DNA from 2 places in the Agathobaculum ammoniilyticum genome. Region 2 is predicted to be linked to the other one. Evidence: riboswitches for the same ligand, from Rfam matches in the RefSeq annotation. Region 2 holds a riboswitch; the other holds the start of a gene.
The links. Region 2 has a riboswitch for cobalamin ahead of OCV66_RS02475 (energy-coupling factor ABC transporter permease). Riboswitches for the same ligand answer to the same signal wherever they lie in the genome.
Positions count from the first base shown of each region.

Region 1 (9,371 bases), on a different contig from region 2:
CCAATGCATTTGTAACACGCTGGCGAGAGTGGTATATCGAGACCGCAATGGGGACGATGACGCATCAGTGGCTGGCCACCTGGTTTATCCCACACGATATTATCGAGGAGGTCATGGTGAAACGCTATCTGCTGAACCAGAAGCAGGAGGGCGCGGAAAGCGCCTGGGGAGACAGTGGAAATCATACGGCGACGGCATCCACCCCCAAGGAGCGTTTTTACCAGACCTTTTCCGAACTGGACAGGGACAGCTTTGAGCAATTCCTTCAGGACAATCCGGAGTACATAGCCAACGGATACGACCATATTGATATTGACCTGATCGGCGAAGCGGACAAAAGGGATTATCATACCGGCATAACGACTAAGCAGGGGGATACGGTGTTAGCGATCAACGCGGAATACGGTATCCTGATCGCGGAGATGGTCGGCGAGGACGCGCTCGGTATGGAGTATGCGGGTAAGCTGGCGCTGTGCAAGCAGCCGGAGCGTGTGATTGTCGGCACCTGCGAGGGCTTGTTTGAATATGGCTCCTATGTGTCGGACATAACGCGCGCGTATGACGCTATACTCGGCATCAACGCATCCGGCTTTGCCGATTATGAGGGGAACGGTACAGGCGGGCTGCCATATGGGTTCCTGAAAAGCGAGGGCAGGAAACTGCAGAGCGCGGTCGGAGACGGCTGGAAGATCATCGGCTTCGATGAAAACGACCATTTGCAGGTCGGCGCGTTCAGCGATACCTCCAATCTGCGGGATGCGGTCGAATTCCATCCGGCGCTTATCATTAATGGGGAAAACCTGGTCGCGGGTACGGGGCTGAATGAAGAGCAGCCGCGTACTGCGATCGGACAGGCAGAGGACGGCACTGTGATTATGCTGGTCGTGGACGGGCGGCAGTTCCACTCGTTTGGCATTTCGATCGAGCGCTGCGGCGAGATCATGGAGAGCTATGGCGCATACCAAGCCTCCATGCTGGACGGAGGCTCGTCCTCGGTTATGGTGTACGACGGACGGGAAATCACCAGCCCGACCACACTTTCCAAGAATCCGGAGGGCCGCTATCTGCCGGACGCCTTCTTGGTAAAATAAAAATCCGGATGGAAAATGAAAAAAGCCTTGTGTTTCAGCGCAGCATATGGTAAAATAATTAAGCGCCTGTAGGACAGGCGCAAAATGGAGAAGTATCGAAGTGGTCATAACGAGCTCGACTCGAAATCGAGTTGACGGTAAAACGTCACGTGGGTTCGAATCCCACCTTCTCCGCCATATAATCGCACTTTTTCTTGATGGAAAAGTGCGATTTTTTAGTCCCAATTTCCTTGTCGATCCACATGCTCCCGTCGGATAACTATGCAAAATGTCTTGCAATATTGCCTGAAATATAGTAACTTTGGTACTATAAGAAAGAGAGAGGTGCCGCATGGTGCGGAAAACAGTCTGTACCTCCGTGTTGAAGGCCGTGCTGGCCGGGCTGCAGTCGGGCGCATAGGACGGTTCAGAGTTCTCGATGAGTTGCTGGGCGCAGGAGGGCGTGGCTGCAGCCTACCAAAGCAGGGCCGTTTCGGACGAGTTTGATTTGGGTGCAGATTGCCTATTCTTTGGGGAATCTGGTGTTCGGCGGCAGCAATAACCCGTCGGACAAAAACTGCCTGATCTACCGGCATACGTTTACGCTCGATCTGTACAGCCGTCAGGTTGCTGCCTCCTCTCATCAGGCCATTCCCTGTTTGGTTTCTTCCGTATCGTGGCGGAACGACTACCATCCTGTAAAGCGCTGAGTGTTTTCACCGGCCTTTAGGTTGGTGAGAACAGACAGGGTGTCAATATACAAAGAACAGTCTCGGATCAGATCCGAGGCTGTGTGGGTTGTGATCTGCCAAAGTGCCAAAATGGGGGAGGGGCTCTGCCGGATAAAACTGCCGAACTGTGGCGTTGTGAAGCCGGTTTCTGTTTAGACAATAGGATAGATCTTGCCCTTGCTGATGAGCCTTGCGCGGAGTGGAGGGCGAATGCGTTTTTACATACATATACTCTTGAACTTCTTTTATAAGTGAATTTATATCACAAAGAAAAAGGGGCGGCTGTGATACCACAGCCGCTCTGGTATAATCATTTCGCTTAAGGATAGCGCGCCGCTCGGTATCATGATAAACTGATATGGCTTGACTCCATGCACCGGCCTGCCTTTTACGATAAAATAAAACCGGCGTGGGAGCAAAAATAAACCGTTTCCCGTGAACCGTGCGGATACACCGGAGGCGCCAATCCCATTGCCCTCCTATGCTTCGCAAGGCAAGTCGGGAATCTCGTCGCATAATTTGCGGCCTGCCCTCTGCCGCAGATGTTCGTTTGCCTGATTGAGCGGGCCGAACGTTTGGCATGGGCAGAACACATATCGGCAGGCATCCATTACAGCACATGCGGACTGTAACGTCTGTTTGGTGATCGGCTGATAGGCATGTTCGGAAATGACCTCCGCTGCCAGCATGGACGCGACAGGATAATCCATGTCGTTTTCATGCAGGATTCCGGCGGCGAACGGGATGCCGTGCTGTTGCAAGCGGCGGTATATCGGGAGTCCGCTGCCGCCTCCGCCGATGACAAACACCTGCGGCTGCCCCCGCGCTGCCTGCAGTTCCGGAAAGCCAAAGGCTTCATTATAGGAACCGGAGGTGATTCCATACAGTTCGGCAATATAGCCGCCGGAGAAAATCTCTTCCGGCGTGCCGTAGCGGTCTACCGCGTTGTGCCGGACACAAAGGATGTGATCGGATACCTTTTGCGCCAGATCGATCTCGTGCAGGGACATAACGACCGCCAGTTGTTTTTCGCGCACCAGTTGTTTGAGCATAGACAATAATTCGAGCTTATAGCGGATGTCCAGAAAGGAGGTTGGCTCGTCAAGCACGATTACTTCAGGCTCCTGGCAGATGGCGCGTGCCAGAAGTACGCGCTGCCGCTGCCCGTCGCTGATCTGCGAAAAGTCGCGGTCATACAGCTCCTCCGCATGCACCAGCGCCATAGCTTCCCGCACTTTGCGGCGGTCAGCGGCGGATAAAACGCCCATAAGCCCTGTATAGGGATACCGTCCCGTGCTGACTACATCCCCGCAGGTCATCAGTTCAGGCTGGACACGCTCAGTCATCAGGACGGACATCGACTGTGCAACTGTCTGCTCCGACAGGCTGCGCATCGCGCGGCCGTCCAGATATACGGTCCCGCCAATCAGGGCAAGCTGCCGAATGATGCTTTTCAATATAGTGGATTTACCTGCGCCATTCGGCCCGATGAGCGACAGGATCTCGCCTTTGCGGACGTGAATCTCAATATCGCGGATCAGAGGAACGCCGCGATACCCTACTGTCATGTGTTCCGTGCGGATTTTATAGGTATCCACAGCGGCTTCCTCCTTTCATCCTGCCTGCATCCTGCGGCGCACCATGATGTAAATGACGACCGGTGCGCCTAAAACCGCTGTTACTGAGCTGATGCCTAGTTCGGTAGGAGCAAAAGCTGTGCGCGCGATCAGATCGCAGAACAGGCTGAAGGCCGCGCCGCCCAGAAAAGAGCCGGGGATGATCAGAAGCGGTTTGGCAGTCTGGAACAGGCTTTTTACAAGATGCGGTACCGCAATGCCGACAAACGAGATCGGTCCGGCAAAAGCGGCCACGCATGCGGATAACAGGCTGGACAGCAAAATCAGGGATAAGCGGAAGGCCCGAATATTCACCCCCATATTCTGCGCATAGACCTCGCCCATCTGATAGGCGCTGATCGGCTTAGAGAGCAGGAAGGTAAGCAGCAGCGCGGCCAGCACAACGGGTGCCATGATGTAAATGTTTTCCCATGAAATGCCGGAAAAGCTGCCCATTGACCAGTTATGAAGATTGACGATATTGGAATCATCGGCAAAGGTTACAACAAAATCCGTAACCGCAGAACAGATATTGCCGATCATTACGCCGCAGATGATGAGCAGCGACATTTTCCTGACCTTCTGGGAAATGAGCAGCACAAACCCCATGCATAGCATGGCGCCCACAAAGGCCGCCGTAATCATCAGCGCCGAGCCGATGATCAGGCCGTGCGCAAGTGCGCCCACCAAAGCCAGCGAAACCATCAGTCGGGAACCGGATGAAATGCCCAGAATAAACGGGCTGGCGATAGGGTTGGCAAAAAAGGTCTGCAGCAGAAAACCGGAAACCGACAGCGCGCCTCCCAGTAAAACCGCGGCCAGAATGCGCGGCAGGCGGATGTCCCAGATGACGGCGGCGTTTTCACCGCTGCGAAACAGCAGGATGTGCAGCACTTCGCTGACGGACAGATGCAGGCTGCCCGAATGGATGTTCCAGATCAGCAGGGCCAGCAGCAGTATGGCCAGCATGCCGAAGGATAAGATATAACGCCTGGTTCGTTTTTCTTCCATAGGTACCTTCTTTTATGTCAGCCGATGCAGGTAGGTCAGAGGTTCCGGAGCCTCTTCGGTCAGTACGGCGTGGATATCCAGAATCATATCGCCAAGGCCCATCGTGGACTGGAACAGGTTTTGTCCGGTACACCACACGTCGCCGTTCCGGACCGCCTTGAAATCAGCGAGTAGCGGGCTTTTGGCCAGCAACTCGTCGATGGAATGCAGTTCCCCGTCAATCGTGCTGTTATAGATGATGACATCCGCGTCTTTGGCTCCCGTATAAAACATCTCCATCTGCATATTCATGGTAGAGAGTGCGTTGTCATTCCCAAGGTCGCTGAAGATGTATGTTCCGCCCGCCATTTCGATCATTTTCGCCACATAGTCGTTGGACTTGCGGACATTGGCGGAACCATTGGAATTGATATAAAAGAACACGACGGCCTTGCCGGTGTTCTCCTGCTCTATCACAGGCCGCAGGCTGTCGAGCGCCTGCTGATATATGGCTTCCGCCGCCTCCTCACGGTTCAGCAGCACTCCGTACAGCTTCAGCCACTCCATGCGCCCCAGCGGGCTGCTCTCGTAGCTGGAGCGCTCTACCAGTACGGGTACGCCCAACCGTTCGAGCTGTTCTTTCACCTCGGGTGAATGATAGATCATGGTCGATTCGACCGCCAGATCGCATTGCTCAGCATAAATCAGTTCATAATCCGGCGCACTGTATTTGCCGGCGTACAGCATCGCTCCGTTTTGCATTGCGGCTTTGGCCTCATCAATATACCAGCCTCTTTCGTCTGTGCCGGACAGCCGGATGCTGCCGATACCGTCCAGCGCGCAGAACAGGTCCATGGCAGAGGTTGCAACCAGATAGATATGGTCCAGCGGTTGCGTAAGGACAACGGTCGTATCCGCCAGCCCATCCGGCACCGGCTTGTTTTCCGGAACGACAAGATAATCGTTGCCGTCGACAATATGGATTAACGCATAGCCGCCGGTGTAATAATCGACTGTGAACTGGTCGGCGTATTGCAGGTCAAGGCCGCTTTCCACCGTGAGGCTGTCCCAACTGACTGCGGAAGGCTCACCTGACACCGGCTCGGATGCGGGGGAGCAGGCGGCCAGCAGAACGGCAAGCGAAAGGATGGCCGCCGCCATTCCATGCCTTTTCATGATGCCGCCGGAGAAAGGGAAGCCGAATCGAAGCGTAGCGCGTAATCAATTTCATGCGGCTGGCTCATTGCAACCGTATCAGCAACCACCGCCATTTTCCAGTCAAAACAGGCCACAGGGATGGTAAACACCGAACGGTCGTTTTCAATGACAGCGTCATAGCGCACATCAGCAACCTTCATGTAGTCGTAGTTCGAGCTGCTCCAGACGATAGTTGCCGTGACCTCGCCGTCCCTGACCGTCACCTGCGCGGGCGATTCCACGCTCGCGCGGCCGGAGCCGCCCTCCAGGGCGACGTCAACCTGATAGCTGCCATCCGCCAGCGCCAGCTCCTCCGGCGTTGTTACGACGCCATCGGCAAAAGCGTCAACCGGCAGGGAATCGGCGCGGAACACCAGCGTGCGGTCGTACCATTTTTCCTTGTTTTTGCTGAATGCGGCGCAGGGGATGCCAGCATCCAGCGCATCGACCGGCACGGTATAGGTGTGGGCGCCTGCGGCCTCTTCGACAAACGGGATATATGCCGTCTTGTCTGCGGCTGCGGCCTGCTCGCCCGTACCCATATAGACATACAGGTAGCCGGCTCCGCCCATGGTCATTTGTGCGGTCATGCTTCCGTCCTTTACGGTAAGCCGACAGGCGACGATATGGAACATGGATGAGCTGGAGTCTACCGTTATATCGTATACGCCGTCCCTGATCTGAGAGCCGTCGATCGGTGTCATATCCTCCGCAACAACGTCTTCTACGCCGGCCATCTCGTCGGCGGAAGCGACTGCGTCATTTACGGGTGGAATATCGGATTGCTGACCATTTCTATCAGCGGTGCAGCCCACCCCGAACAGCAGCAGGGCCGTCAGAGCGGCAAGTGGTACAAGGTTGCCTGTTCTCATGTGTTTAGCGCGGTTTTCGTGAGAATACCGCATCCTCCTTTTGCAAAAAAATGTTCCCTCGACATTCTGAACGGGGTCCGGCCTGAGAAGCCGCACCCCGTTCAGAACAAGAAGTATAAAAAAGCAGAAAGATAAGGAAAGAAAGCTGTTTGAAATAATCAGCCTAATTTTGCCGCTGCAGCCTGTGCGTGCTGTACCAGCAAGTCCTGGATCGCTTCGAGCTGCCCTAAGCCCTCTACGATCGTAATCACTTCATAACCGGCGTCCTCGAAAGCGGTTTTCCAAGCGCCTTCCTCATCGCCGGCCATATCGTTGTTGGCATGGTCGCCTGCCACGATCATCAGCGGACGAAGCACTACCTTTTTGTAATTGCCGGCCTGGACAAGCGACAGGACATCCTCTAACGTCGGAGAGGCTTCCACCGTGCCGACAAAGTAATTGGCATGGCCGCCGTCCGTCAACACCTGCTGCATCCTGGCATATACGCTGTTGGAATCGGCCTCGGTCCCGTGGCCCATAAAGCAGATTGCGGTTTCGCCGTCGTCATATTCCGCAGTCGCCGCGACGATTGCATCCGCGACGGCCTGGAAATCCGCGTCACTGGTCAGCAGCGGTTCGCCGATGACTACCTTTTCAAAAGAATCGCTGTATTCCGCGAGTTCATTGACCAGATCATTGTATTCCAGACCATTCATCAGATGGGTCGGCTGAACGACCAGATTTTTGACACCGTTATCAGCGGCGCGGTTCAGCGCCTCGCCAACGTTGTCAATCACTTCGCCATCGCGGTCCTTGACGTGGTCAAGGATGATTTGGCTGGTAAAGCCGCGGCGTACCGAGTAGTCAGGGAATGCTTCCTGCATGGCTTTCTCGATGGCGCCGATCGTAAGCCGGCGGTTGTCGTTATAGCTGGTGCCGAAGCTGACAACCAGCAGTTCGTTTTCGCCAATATCGTCCTGATTGAGCGGATCGTCCAGACTGGCGTCTCCGGTATCATAGTTTTCATCGGGGGCAGTCTGTTCTGTCTCCCCGCCGGCCGCGGTTTCAGCGTGGGTATCCGTGTTGTCTTCCGCCTGCGTTTGAGTGGAAGCGCATCCGGCCAGCAGAGAAGCAAGCAGGACGGCCGATAGCAGGACAACCAGCAGTTTTTTAAGTTTCATTTTTGTTTTTCCTCCTTTTGGGGGACATCCCCTGTGATGTATATAAAATGCACACCACTTCTGAAAAAGTACAGGAAAAACAAAACCCTTTTACTGCATATGACGTGCAAATAAAAGGGTCGTAAAGAGACAAACGCGGCTACAGTACGACCAATTACTCGTGATCTGGAATGTGATTCCTGTACCAACAGGCGGCAGGTTTCCTGACTTGCAGATCGCTACGCACGGCCGCCTTCCCGGTTTGCACCAGTGGACTGAATGGACGCGCATTCCCTGCTTACAGTGACGAGATCGTACAGGCTTCCCACCTGTTTCCCTTTTAACCCGCATCTTCGACAGATAAGGAAGTGCAGGCACCGACTGCTCGCTGTATTCAGTTTTGAATCTATTCCTCATTATACAACCTATATCGCAGATGTCAAGCAGATACTTTGGATAAGCTTATTGAACTTTTATAAATCCGCTGCCGATCTGTGCTATGATAATAAACGGGCAGGTGAACGATATGACGGATATTCCTTATATCATAGCAGATTTCGCGCGGAGGGTATGGGAATGAACAAAGGTATTAACGCTGTCAAAAAATAAGGAAGCGTTTTGCTGCTTCCTTGAGATAGCAGAAGCTTTGAGAAAAGCTCTGGTCTGAATCAGACCAGAGCTTTTTTGCTGCATAAAAATCAGGCAGGAGCGGGAAAAACTTTGCTGATTGAACGGCGCATCAAAATACTCGGCCGGCAAAGAGGGGATACAGAAAGCCGCTGCAGATATGCGCCGAAGCGCTATAGCAGATTTTGTGTCCGGTACGAGCGGGGTGTAGCCTTATACTGTTCCTTGAATTTTTTTGTAAAGTAGCTGGTGTTATTGAAGCCGGTTGAATAACAGATATCAGATATGCTGTTTTTGGTGCTTGTCAGTAGCTGCGCGGCTTGTAGCAGGCGGAACTGGTTGACATATTCGATCGGCGTCATTCTGGAAAGCTCGGAAAAGCAGCGGAAGCATTCGCTTTTGCTAATGTTGGCGGCTGCAGCGATCTCGGAAATCGTGATGGGCTGCGCATAATTTTTGCGAATGAAATGCAGCATAGTCCGCATGCGCTGCTCCCGCAGGAATTTGCTGCTGTCCTCGGAAACCGAAGCGGCCTTGGGCAGGATGGCAAGCAGATTGCGCCAAATGCCGATCAAATGCTCCAGCAGGAACAGCTCATAGGCGGTATGGGTGCTTTCGGCGTAGTACATGCGCTTGAGCAGTTCCAGAACCACATGCCCCTCCTTGCGTTCCGGCGTGATGACAAAGGCCTCTGGATGGCGGGAAGTCAGCGGGGCCGCATATTTTTCACAGTTGGAGACTTGAAACAGATTGGTCAGGAACTGCGGGAGCAAAACCACATTGTAGCCAATGGCGTTTGAGGAAAGCGCTTTCATCATATGTACGGCTTCCGGCGCGATATAGATAGCGCTGCCCTCGCTAACTATATAGCGGGTGCCGTTGACCCGATATTCCGCATTTCCTTTCAACATGATCTGAAGCTCAAACTCATTGTGCCAGTGGCTTGGGAAACTGCCGTCTGCAAACGTGTCGAAATGGTCCACAAATTCGGATAGGGGGAACATCTGGTTCAAATAGGTCAATTCCTCTTTTACTGCGTGCAGCGCGCTGATATTTTCCATACAGGGCTTCCTCCTTTGCAGAAGTAGTTTTAAAGTCTCATGAAGGCGGAAAAAGGGCGTTGTGAGAA
Region 1 covers NZ_JAOQJE010000003.1:129,177-138,547, reverse strand. Annotated here, with positions in the region: gene OCV66_RS04700 (phosphodiester glycosidase family protein) at 1-1,091, shown strand, start outside; tRNA gene OCV66_RS04695 (tRNA-Ser) at 1,178-1,268, shown strand; gene OCV66_RS04690 (hypothetical protein) at 1,583-1,780, shown strand; gene OCV66_RS04685 (ABC transporter ATP-binding protein) at 2,281-3,399, opposite strand; gene OCV66_RS04680 (FecCD family ABC transporter permease) at 3,415-4,428, opposite strand; gene OCV66_RS04675 (ABC transporter substrate-binding protein) at 4,441-5,583, opposite strand; gene OCV66_RS04670 (hypothetical protein) at 5,580-6,509, opposite strand; gene OCV66_RS04665 (sirohydrochlorin cobaltochelatase) at 6,635-7,636, opposite strand; cobalamin riboswitch at 7,813-8,012, opposite strand; gene OCV66_RS04660 (helix-turn-helix transcriptional regulator) at 8,416-9,303, opposite strand.
Region 1: another riboswitch for cobalamin. It lies ahead of OCV66_RS04665 (sirohydrochlorin cobaltochelatase); the one in region 2 lies ahead of OCV66_RS02475 (energy-coupling factor ABC transporter permease).

Region 2 (9,371 bases):
CAGGGTGCATTTCCAGCGTATTACGATGGATGTCATGATTATCACCAAGCTGGATAATATGGAACAGCTGGTATTTGATACGGTGCAGCGCGGTGTGACAAGGCTGCATGGAGAGGGCGGCTATACTCGGGAATCGACCAATGTGCTGCTGACGGTAGTATCCAAGGACGAGGCATTTGCACTTAAACGTGCGGTGCGCAAACGCGATCCGGATGCTTTCATCATTGTACATGATGATATCGGCGTTGCAGGGAATTTCGAGATGCGTCTGTAAACAATCAAACAGGAGGCTGGTGCGGCAATGTGCCGCACCAGCCTTTCTGTGCTGTTGACAAATGGCGGGGTTGGCTCTACAATAAGCACAATATCGGACGGGAAAGGAGAGGGGGGATATGCGCCATAACGGACACGGCGTGCGCTCGGTCGATCATCTGGCATACTGCTCCGGCATGAACGACTGGAACCCTGGGTTCAAAGTCGTGCTGTCGCTGGGGACGCTGGCGATCTGTCTGGCGGCAGACCGCGCGGTGGTATCCCTTGCGGTGATCGCCGTGCTGGCGTGGCTGCAAAATGTCAGGGGCGGGGTGCGGCTGTCCGCCTATATCGGACTTTTACGGGCGCCGCTGGTCTTCCTGTTGCTGGGCGGGCTGGCGGTGGCGTGCGATATTTCCCGCGTGCCGGCCGGTGACTGGAGCCTGCCGTTGCCCGGGTTTTATCTCTGTACCGACTGGGACCGCGCGCGCTTTGCGTGCGGCCTGGTTCTCAAAGCGCTTGGCGCGGTGAGCGCCATGTATCTGCTCGCGCTCACGACAACGGCCTGCGAGCTGGTGTCGGTGCTGCATCGGGTCCGTTTGCCTAGCCTGCTGACCGAGCTGATGTATCTGACCTACCGGTTTATTTTTGTGCTGCTGGATACATATGGCCGTATGTATGACGCGGCGGCGGCACGACTGGGCTGGCGGGATTTCCGCACCTCCTGCCGCTCGTTCGGCGGCACGGCGGCCAACCTGCTCGTCGTGGCGCTGCGGCGGTCGAGGAATTATTCGAATGCGATGGCGGCGCGAGGCTATGACGGCGCGCTGCACTTTTTGGAAGAGAAAAAGCCCCTGCGGCGCGCGCAGGTGGCTTGGACGCTGGTATTCTGGACAGCGCTGCTGGCCATGCGGCTGGCGGCAGGATAGAAAGGAGCCGCGATGCGGGAAATCGTTTTTCGGGCAAAGGACCTGTATTTTTCCTACGACGGGAAAAAGAACGCGCTCGATGGCGCTTCGCTCGACCTGTACGCGGGGGAGCGGCTGGCGGTTTTGGGGGCCAACGGAGCGGGAAAGTCAACGTTTTTCCTGTGTCTGAACGGCGTGCTGACGCCCGACCGCGGCACGATGCTGCTGGATGGGGAACTGATCGGGAAAAAGGAGCGCGGGCGGCTGTGTCGACGGGCGGGCATTGTGTTTCAGAACGCGGACGACCAGATCATTGCGTCCACCGTTGCGGCCGAGGTTTCGTTCGGCCCGATGAACCTGCGGCTGCCGGAGGCGGAGGTTGCCTGCCGCGTGGAGCACGCGCTCGACTACATGGAGCTGCAGCCGTTCCGCGCCCGTCCGCCACACGAGCTGTCTGGAGGGGAGAAAAAACGCGTGACGATCGCGGACATCCTGGCGATGGAAAATGACATCCTGCTGTTCGACGAGCCGGGTGCGTCGCTCGATCCGGCGGGAGAGGAGCGGTTGGAGGCTGTGCTGGACCGCCTGCATGCGGACGGCAGAACGCTGGTCATTTCCACACATGATATGGATTTCGCCTACCGCTGGGCGGACCGGATCGCAGTGTTCTGTGCGGGCCGCGTTTTGGCGGCGGGCGCACCGGAGACGGTGTTTCGGGATACGCGCCTGATGGCGCGCACGCATCTGCGCCCCCCGCTGCTGCTGGATGTGTTCGACCGACTGGCGGCGCGCGGCTTTGTGCCGGCGGGTGCCGCCTGCCCCAAAACGCCGGATGGGCTGGAGGCTCTGCTCGGTAGAGAAAAATAGCAAAGCCGCCGGCGCGGCCTTGAACAGCGCGCGCGGCTATGCTATAATACAACCAGCTTCTTCCGGCCGGATCGCGGTACGGATACAAAAAGGTGCCTGCCATTTCTCCGGCAGGATAATAGGGAAAGAGGTGTGATTCCTCTGCGGTCCCGCCGCTGTAAGGGCAGAGTCCGCCGCCAGACGAGAGCCACTGGGTCATCCCGGGAAGGCCGGCAGAACGGATGATGACGCCCAAGCCAGAATACCTGCCCTTTTGGATGGAAGCGCATAGCGGTTACGAGTGATAGCCGGTGTGCGGAAAGCCTGCTTTTACCAAGGGGGAAGTGGGCGTTCGATGCCGGTCCGATGCGTGGGAAGCATTTGGATGCGGTGTTTTTTTTACGGCGGCCCCAACGGGGCCGGTCAGGAAAGGAGAAAATAAAATGACAGGTAAACAACGAAAGCTGGTTCGTATCACGGCATGCGCGGCATTGCTCGGCTGCGTTCTGCCCACCGCGGGCGCCATGCATATCATGGAGGGTTTTCTGCCGCCGGCGATGTGCGTTCTCTGGGGCGTGGCCGCGCTGCCCTTCCTGCTGGCAGGGTACTTTTCCCTCCAGCGGGCGGTCGTGCGCGACCGGCGCTCGGTCACGCTGATCGCAATGGCGGGGGCGTTTATTTTTGTGATCTCGTCGCTGAAGATCCCGTCGGTCACCGGCTCCTGCTCGCATATGACGGGTACTGGTCTGGGCGCGATTCTGTTCGGCCCAAGCGCGGTGTCCATTCTTGGCGTGATCGTGCTGCTGTTTCAGGCCATTCTGCTGGCGCACGGCGGCTTGACGACGCTGGGGGCGAATACCTTTTCCATGGCGGTCGCGGGGCCGTTTGTTTCGTTCGGCATATACAAGCTGTGTCAGAAGCTGAGAGTTAATAAAATGGTATCGGTTTTTCTGGCGGCAGCACTGGGTGACCTGCTCACCTACTGCGTGACCAGCCTGCAGCTCGCGGTGGCGTACCCGTCTGTCGTGGGTGGCGTTTCAGGCTCGGCGGTGGAGTTTCTGGGGGTTTTTGCGCCGACGCAGCTTCCGCTCGCCATCCTGGAGGGTGTGCTGACCGTGGCCGTCATGATTATGCTGGAATCCTATGCGCGTCCAGAACTGTGTGCCGTCGGCTTTGAGGAGGGATAAGGAATGACCAGAAAAAACAAATCGTTACTGATTGTCCTGCTCCTGCTGGGTGTGGTGCTGGTTGTCGGTCCCGTGTTCGCGCTGCGCGGCGCGGAGTTCGGCGGCTCGGATGACGCGGGGAGTATCAAGGTGGCGGAGATCACGGGCGAGGATTATGAGCCGTGGTTCACACCGGTGTTTGAGCAGTTGCTCGGTGGTGAACTGCCGGGCGAGCTGGAAAGCCTGCTGTTCTGCGTGCAAACCGGCATAGGCGTGGGTGTGATCGCCTTTTTCCTTGGCCGGTTCGTGGAGCGGAAGAAGCAGGAGACCGCGCGCGGACAGGAAAAAGAAAAATAAAAGGAGAGCAGAGCGGGAGAAATGGACCGCTCTGCTTTTCTTACCTTTCATCAAGGATGCTTTGCGGAAAGGAGGGCCGTCTGTGCGGGGAAATACCATAGCGTACAGCGGCGGGCAGGCGTTGCGGCGCGGCTGGACGACCGGCTCCTGCGCAGCGGCGGCCGCGCAGGCGGCTGCGCTGCTGCTGCTGACAGGGCAGGCGCCCGCTGTGATCCGGCTGGAAACGCCGGGGGGAGTGTTGTTTTCCCTGCCGGTAGAGGGGCCGCATCTGGAAGGTGGCGCGGCGGTCTGCACGGTGCGCAAGGACGCGGGCGACGACCCTGACGTTACCAATGGCGTGCGTATTTCAGCGGCGGTGCGCCGCGCGGCTGGCGGTGTCACGATTGACGGCGGCGCGGGCGTGGGACGGGTGACAAAGCCCGGCCTTTCCGTGCCGGTGGGCGAGGCGGCGATCAACCCGGGGCCGCGCGCGCAGATCGCGGCGGCGGTCGCCCGAGCCGCGCGGGAAGCGGGTTATGCGGGCGGCTTTTCGGTTATCCTTTCTGCAGAAAACGGCGCGGCGCTGGCAGAACAGACCTACAACAGGCATCTGGGCGTGGTGGGTGGCATCTCCATTCTGGGTACGAGCGGCATCGTGGAACCCATGAGCGAAAAGGCGCTGGTCGATACCATCCGGCTTGAGCTGGACAGCCTGTACGCGCAGGGACAGCGCATCGCGTTCCTGTGTCCGGGAAACTACGGCGCGGATTTCGCGCGGGACACGCTGGGCCTGGAGCTGGGGCGCGCGGTCAAATGCTCAAATTTTATCGGGGAGGCGCTCGACCACGCGGTTTACCGCGGCTATCCGGATATCCTGCTGGTCGGCCATGCGGGAAAGCTGGTCAAGCTGGCGGCCGGAGGGATGAACACCCACTCCTCGGTCGCGGACGGGCGGCAGGAGATCTTCACCGCGCACGCGGCGCTGTGCGGGGCGGGACAGGATACGCTCGCGGCGCTGATGGAGGCGGTCTCGGTGGATGCGTGCGTTGCGGCGCTGGACAAGGCCGGCCTGCGAGAGCCGGTGCTCGCCCGCATTGGAAAAGCGATGGAGGAACGGCTCGCGCGTCGGCTGAAACAGCGGGCGCATGGGGCGTTTATCATGTTTACAGGACAGTACGGCGTGCTGGCGGAATCGCCGGACGCGCGGCGCCTGTGCGGGAAGCTGAGGGAGGATGTATGAGCAAAGGAAAGCTGTACGGCGTGGGTGTGGGGCCGGGGAACCCCGAACTGCTGACTGTCAAAGCGGTGCGCGTGATTCAGGAAAGCGACGTGGTGGCTGTGCCGCGGGCGGGTGCGGGCGAGCAGGCCGCGCTGGCGATCGCGGCAGAGTATATCGGGGACAAGCCGGTGCTTCACTGCGATATGCCGATGACGCGCGACCGCGCGGCTCGGGACGCCAGCCATGATCGTGCCGCGGACACCATCTGCGCTTTGCTGGATGAGGGAAAAACGGTTGCGTTCCTCACCTTGGGCGACCCGTCTGTGTACTCAACCTGCTGGTATGTCCACCGGCGCGTCGCCGCGCGGGGGTACGCGGTGGAAATGGTACCCGGCGTCCCCTCGTTCTGTGCGGCGGCGGCCGCGCTCGGCCGCGCGCTGTGCGAGGACGACGAGATGCTGCACATCATTCCCGCGTCGCACGGCGCGTTGGACGCGGCGCTCGACCTGCCGGGCGGCAAAGTGCTGATGAAGGCGGGAAAGGCTATACTCGAGGTGCGCGACAGGCTGGCCGCGCGCGGCGTGCTACAGAACGCCGCGCTCGTTGAGCGGTGCGGCATGAAAGGCGAACGCATCGTGTCCGAGCTGGATACGCTGGACGACCCGACCGGATATTTTTCCATTATTCTGGTCAAGGAGGATAAGGCATGATCTATTTTGTCGGCGCGGGCGCGGGCGCGCCCGACCTGATCACCGTGCGCGGCGCGCGCCTGCTGGGCGAGGCGGATGTCATCGTTTATGCCGGCTCGCTGGTCAACCCCGCGCTGCTGGACTATAAAAAGCGGGGCTGCGCGGTGTACGACAGCGCGAGGATGACGCTCGAGGAGGTAATCGCGGTGATGGCGCCCGCGGCGCGGGCGGGCCAGACCGTCGTGCGTCTGCACACGGGCGACCCGTGTGTGTACGGCGCGCACCGCGAGCAGATGGACGCGCTCGACCGCCTGGGGCTGGACTATGAAGTCTGCCCAGGCGTATCCTCGTTCTGCGGCGCGGCGGCGGCGCTCCGCGCCGAGTACACCCTGCCGAACGTCAGCCAGACGGTTATCCTGACCCGCATGGAAGGGCGCACGCCCGTGCCGGAAAGCGAGCGGATCGAAGCCCTTGCCGCGCATGGCGCGACCATGGTGGTTTTCCTATCGGCGGGGCAGCTCGAAAAGCTGTCCCAGCGGCTGCTCGCGGGCGGCTACGCGCCCGACACGCCGGCGGCGATCGTCTACAAGGCGACCTGGCCGGATGAGAGGATCGTCCACACCACGGTGGCGGGGCTGGCCGAGGCCGGCGCGCGCGCGGGCATCACCAAAACCGCGCTCATCACGGTCGGCGGCTTTCTGGGGGAGGAGTACGATCGCTCTCGGCTGTACGATCCGTCGTTCGCCACCGGCTTCCGCGAGGCGAGCCGATGAAGCACGCGAAGCTGGTGTCCTTTACCGCCGCCGGGGCGCAGACCGCGGCGCGGTGCGCGGCGTTCCTGCCGGATTTCCGCTGCGAGCGGTATGCCCGCACGGTAGACCTTTCGCTGTCCGGCACGAGCCTTGCGCGCTTTGCGCAGCAGGCGATGGTGGACTGCGACCTGATTGTATTCGTGGGCGCGGCGGGCATCGCGGTGCGCGCGGTCGCGCCGTATCTGATGGGAAAAGCGTACGATCCGGCGGTCATCGTGATCGACGAGGCGGGAAGGTTCGTCATCCCGCTCCTGTCCGGCCACCTCGGCGGTGCGAACGCGATAGCAGAGCGCCTGGCGGACGGCCTTGGCGCGCAGGCGGTCATCACCACCGCGACCGACGGGCGCGAGGTGTTCGCGGTGGATACCTGGGCCAGGGCGCACGGCTGTGTGGTGGTGGACCCGCAGCAAATTAAATATGTGTCCGGCGCGCTGCTGCGCGGCGAGACGGTGGGCGTGCGGTCGGATTTTCCGGTGGACGGGCGGCTGCCCGCGCACATCAGCCTGCAGGCCGACGCGGAGAGCGGCTTCGCGATCAGCTACGACACAAAGGCCGCGCCGTTCGCGCATACCCTGCACTTGGTACCGCGCCTTGTGCATATCGGCATCGGCTGCCGGCGGGGGACGCCCGTGGAACGGATCGAGGCGGCGGTGCGGGCGGCGCTGGGCGCGGCGGGCGTGCCGCGCGGCGCGGTATGCGGCGCGGCGAGCATCGACGTGAAACGGGACGAGCCGGGACTGCTGCTGTTCGGCGTACAGAACGGCCTGTCGCTTGCGTTCTTTTCCGCAGAAAAGCTGCGGCGGACGACGGGGGACTTTACCCCGTCCGCCTTTGTCGAGCAGGCCGTGGGTGTGGATAACGTGTGCGAGCGGGCGGCGGTGTGCGCGACAGGCGGCGGACGACTGCTGTGCCGCAAGACCGCGCGGGACGGCGTGGCTGTGGCGCTTGCGGAGCGGTCGTGGCGCGCGCGGTTTGACGGATAAGACGAGATGGGGAGGACTGCTGTTGTGGAGCTGAGGATGGCGGGCATTGACTTTGTTCATGCGCCGATCGAAAAACGGGAGAGGGTGTCGTTTGTACGCGGTCGGGTGCAGGCGCTTTTGCCATGCATCGCGGCGGCGGAGGGCGTAGCGGGCTGCGTGCTGCTCGCGACCTGCAACCGCACCGAGCTGTACCTGCACGGGGCGGCCGGCACCCCGCCCGACCCGCTGGCGGTGCTGGCGCGCGCGGCGGGCTTTGACGCGGCGGCGTACCGTCCGCTGAGCGTTTCCCGCACGGGACGGGATGCGGCGCGCCACCTGTTTTCGGTCGCGGCGGGGCTGGAAAGCCAGATCTTCGGCGACGATCAGATTATCTCCCAGGTGCGGGATGCGGCGGCGCTCGCGCGCGAAGCGCGAACCGCGGACAGCGTGCTGGACACCCTGTTCCGGCACGCTGTCACGGCGGGCAAGCGTGTGCGCGCGGAGACACGGCTCACCGGCGTACCCGTGTCCGCGGCAGAGGCCGGCGCGCGGTGCGCGGAAGGTTTTTTCGGCTCGCTCGCGGGCCGGCGCGCGGTCGTGATCGGCAATGGGGAGATCGGCCGGCTGGCCGCGGCCGCGCTGCGTGCGCGCGGCTGCGCGGTGACGGTGACGCTGCGCAGCTACCGCCACGGCGAAACCGTCGTCCCCGCGGGTTGCGACACCTGGCCGTATGACGCGCGGTGCGAGGCGCTCGAGGGCACGGACCTCGCAGTGAGCGCAACGGCAAGCCCGCATTTCACCCTGACCGCCGTGCAGGTGGCGGCGATGGCTCAGCCGCCGCGCCTGCTGCTCGACTTGGCCATGCCGCGCGATATCGAGCAGGCGGTGGGACAGGACGGGCGCGTGACGCTGCTCAATCTGGATGATTTGGGCGACTTGGGAGACCATAACGCGGCGGCACGTGCTGCTGCCGCGCGTATCCTGGAGGAAGAGGAGCGGGCGTTTTACGAGTGGCATGCCTACCGGCAGGCGCTGCCCCTGATTGCCGCGGTCAAGGATACCGCGCTCGACCGCCTGCGCTTCGACCACGCCTACGGCGCCCTGTACGCGGACGGAGATATGGACGGCTTGGCCGAGCTGGCGGTGAACAAGACCGTCGACCTGATGCTGGGCGGTATGAAGGATAAGGTGGACGCCGAAGCCATGCGGGCGTGCCTGGCGCATATCAGAAAGGGGAGCGGCAGATGAAGCTGTATTGTATCGGGATTGGGCCGGGCGGCGTGGAGCAGATGACGCTGCGCGCTGCGCGCGCGCTGGAGAAGTGCGACTGCGTGGCGGGCTATGGGCTGTACCTCGACCTGATTGCGGAGTTGATCGAGGGCAAGGAGCGCATCCAGACCGGCATGACAAAGGAGGTCGACCGCTGCACTGCGGCGCGCGACGCGGCGCGGGCGGGCAGGACGGTCGCGGTCGTCTCGTCCGGAGACGCGGGCGTGTATGGGATGGCCGGCCTGCTGCTCGAGGTGTGCGGGGACGATCCGGCGATCGAGGTCGAGATTATCCCCGGCGTCACGGCGGCCTGCGCGGGCGGCGCGGCGCTGGGCGCGCCGCTGACCGGCGACTTTGCATGCGTGTCGCTCTCCGACCTGCTCACCCCGTGGGAGGTCATTGAAAAGCGGCTGCGCGGCGCGGCGGCGGGCGATTTTTGCATCGCGCTTTATAACCCCGGCAGCAAAACGCGCACCAGCCATCTGCGCCGCGCCTGCGATATCCTGCTCGAGACCCTGCCGCCGGAAACCGTGTGCGGGCTGGCGCGCAGCGTCGGCCGCGTGGGCGAAAGCCATACGCTGACCACGCTGGGCGCGCTGCGGGACACCGCGGCCGATATGCTGACCACGGTGCTCATCGGCAACAGCCGCACGCGCGTGGTGAACGGCCGTATGGTCACACCGCGGGGGTATCGGGGCGTATGAGGCTGGTCGTTTTTTCCGGCACGAGCGAGGGGCATGCGCTCTGCCGTTTCCTGTCTGCGCGCGGCGCGGTGGCGGACGTATACGTTGCCACCGAATACGGCGCGGCGGTCATGGAGCCGATGCCCGGCGTCGCCGTGCACGAGGGGCGGCTGGACGCGGACGGGATCGCGGCGTTGGTGGACGCGGAAACGCTGCTGGTGGACGCGAC
Region 2 covers NZ_JAOQJE010000001.1:487,600-496,970, forward strand. Annotated here, with positions in the region: gene OCV66_RS02460 (YitT family protein) at 1-274, shown strand, start outside; gene cbiQ (cobalt ECF transporter T component CbiQ) at 393-1,181, shown strand; gene OCV66_RS02470 (energy-coupling factor ABC transporter ATP-binding protein) at 1,194-2,027, shown strand; cobalamin riboswitch at 2,101-2,294, shown strand; gene OCV66_RS02475 (energy-coupling factor ABC transporter permease) at 2,450-3,193, shown strand; gene OCV66_RS02480 (energy-coupling factor ABC transporter substrate-binding protein) at 3,197-3,529, shown strand; gene cbiD (cobalt-precorrin-5B (C(1))-methyltransferase CbiD) at 3,612-4,748, shown strand; gene cobI (precorrin-2 C(20)-methyltransferase) at 4,745-5,437, shown strand; gene cobM (precorrin-4 C(11)-methyltransferase) at 5,434-6,189, shown strand; gene OCV66_RS02500 (cobalt-precorrin 5A hydrolase) at 6,186-7,211, shown strand; gene hemA (glutamyl-tRNA reductase) at 7,236-8,438, shown strand; gene cobJ (precorrin-3B C(17)-methyltransferase) at 8,435-9,163, shown strand; gene cobK (precorrin-6A reductase) at 9,160-9,371, shown strand, end outside.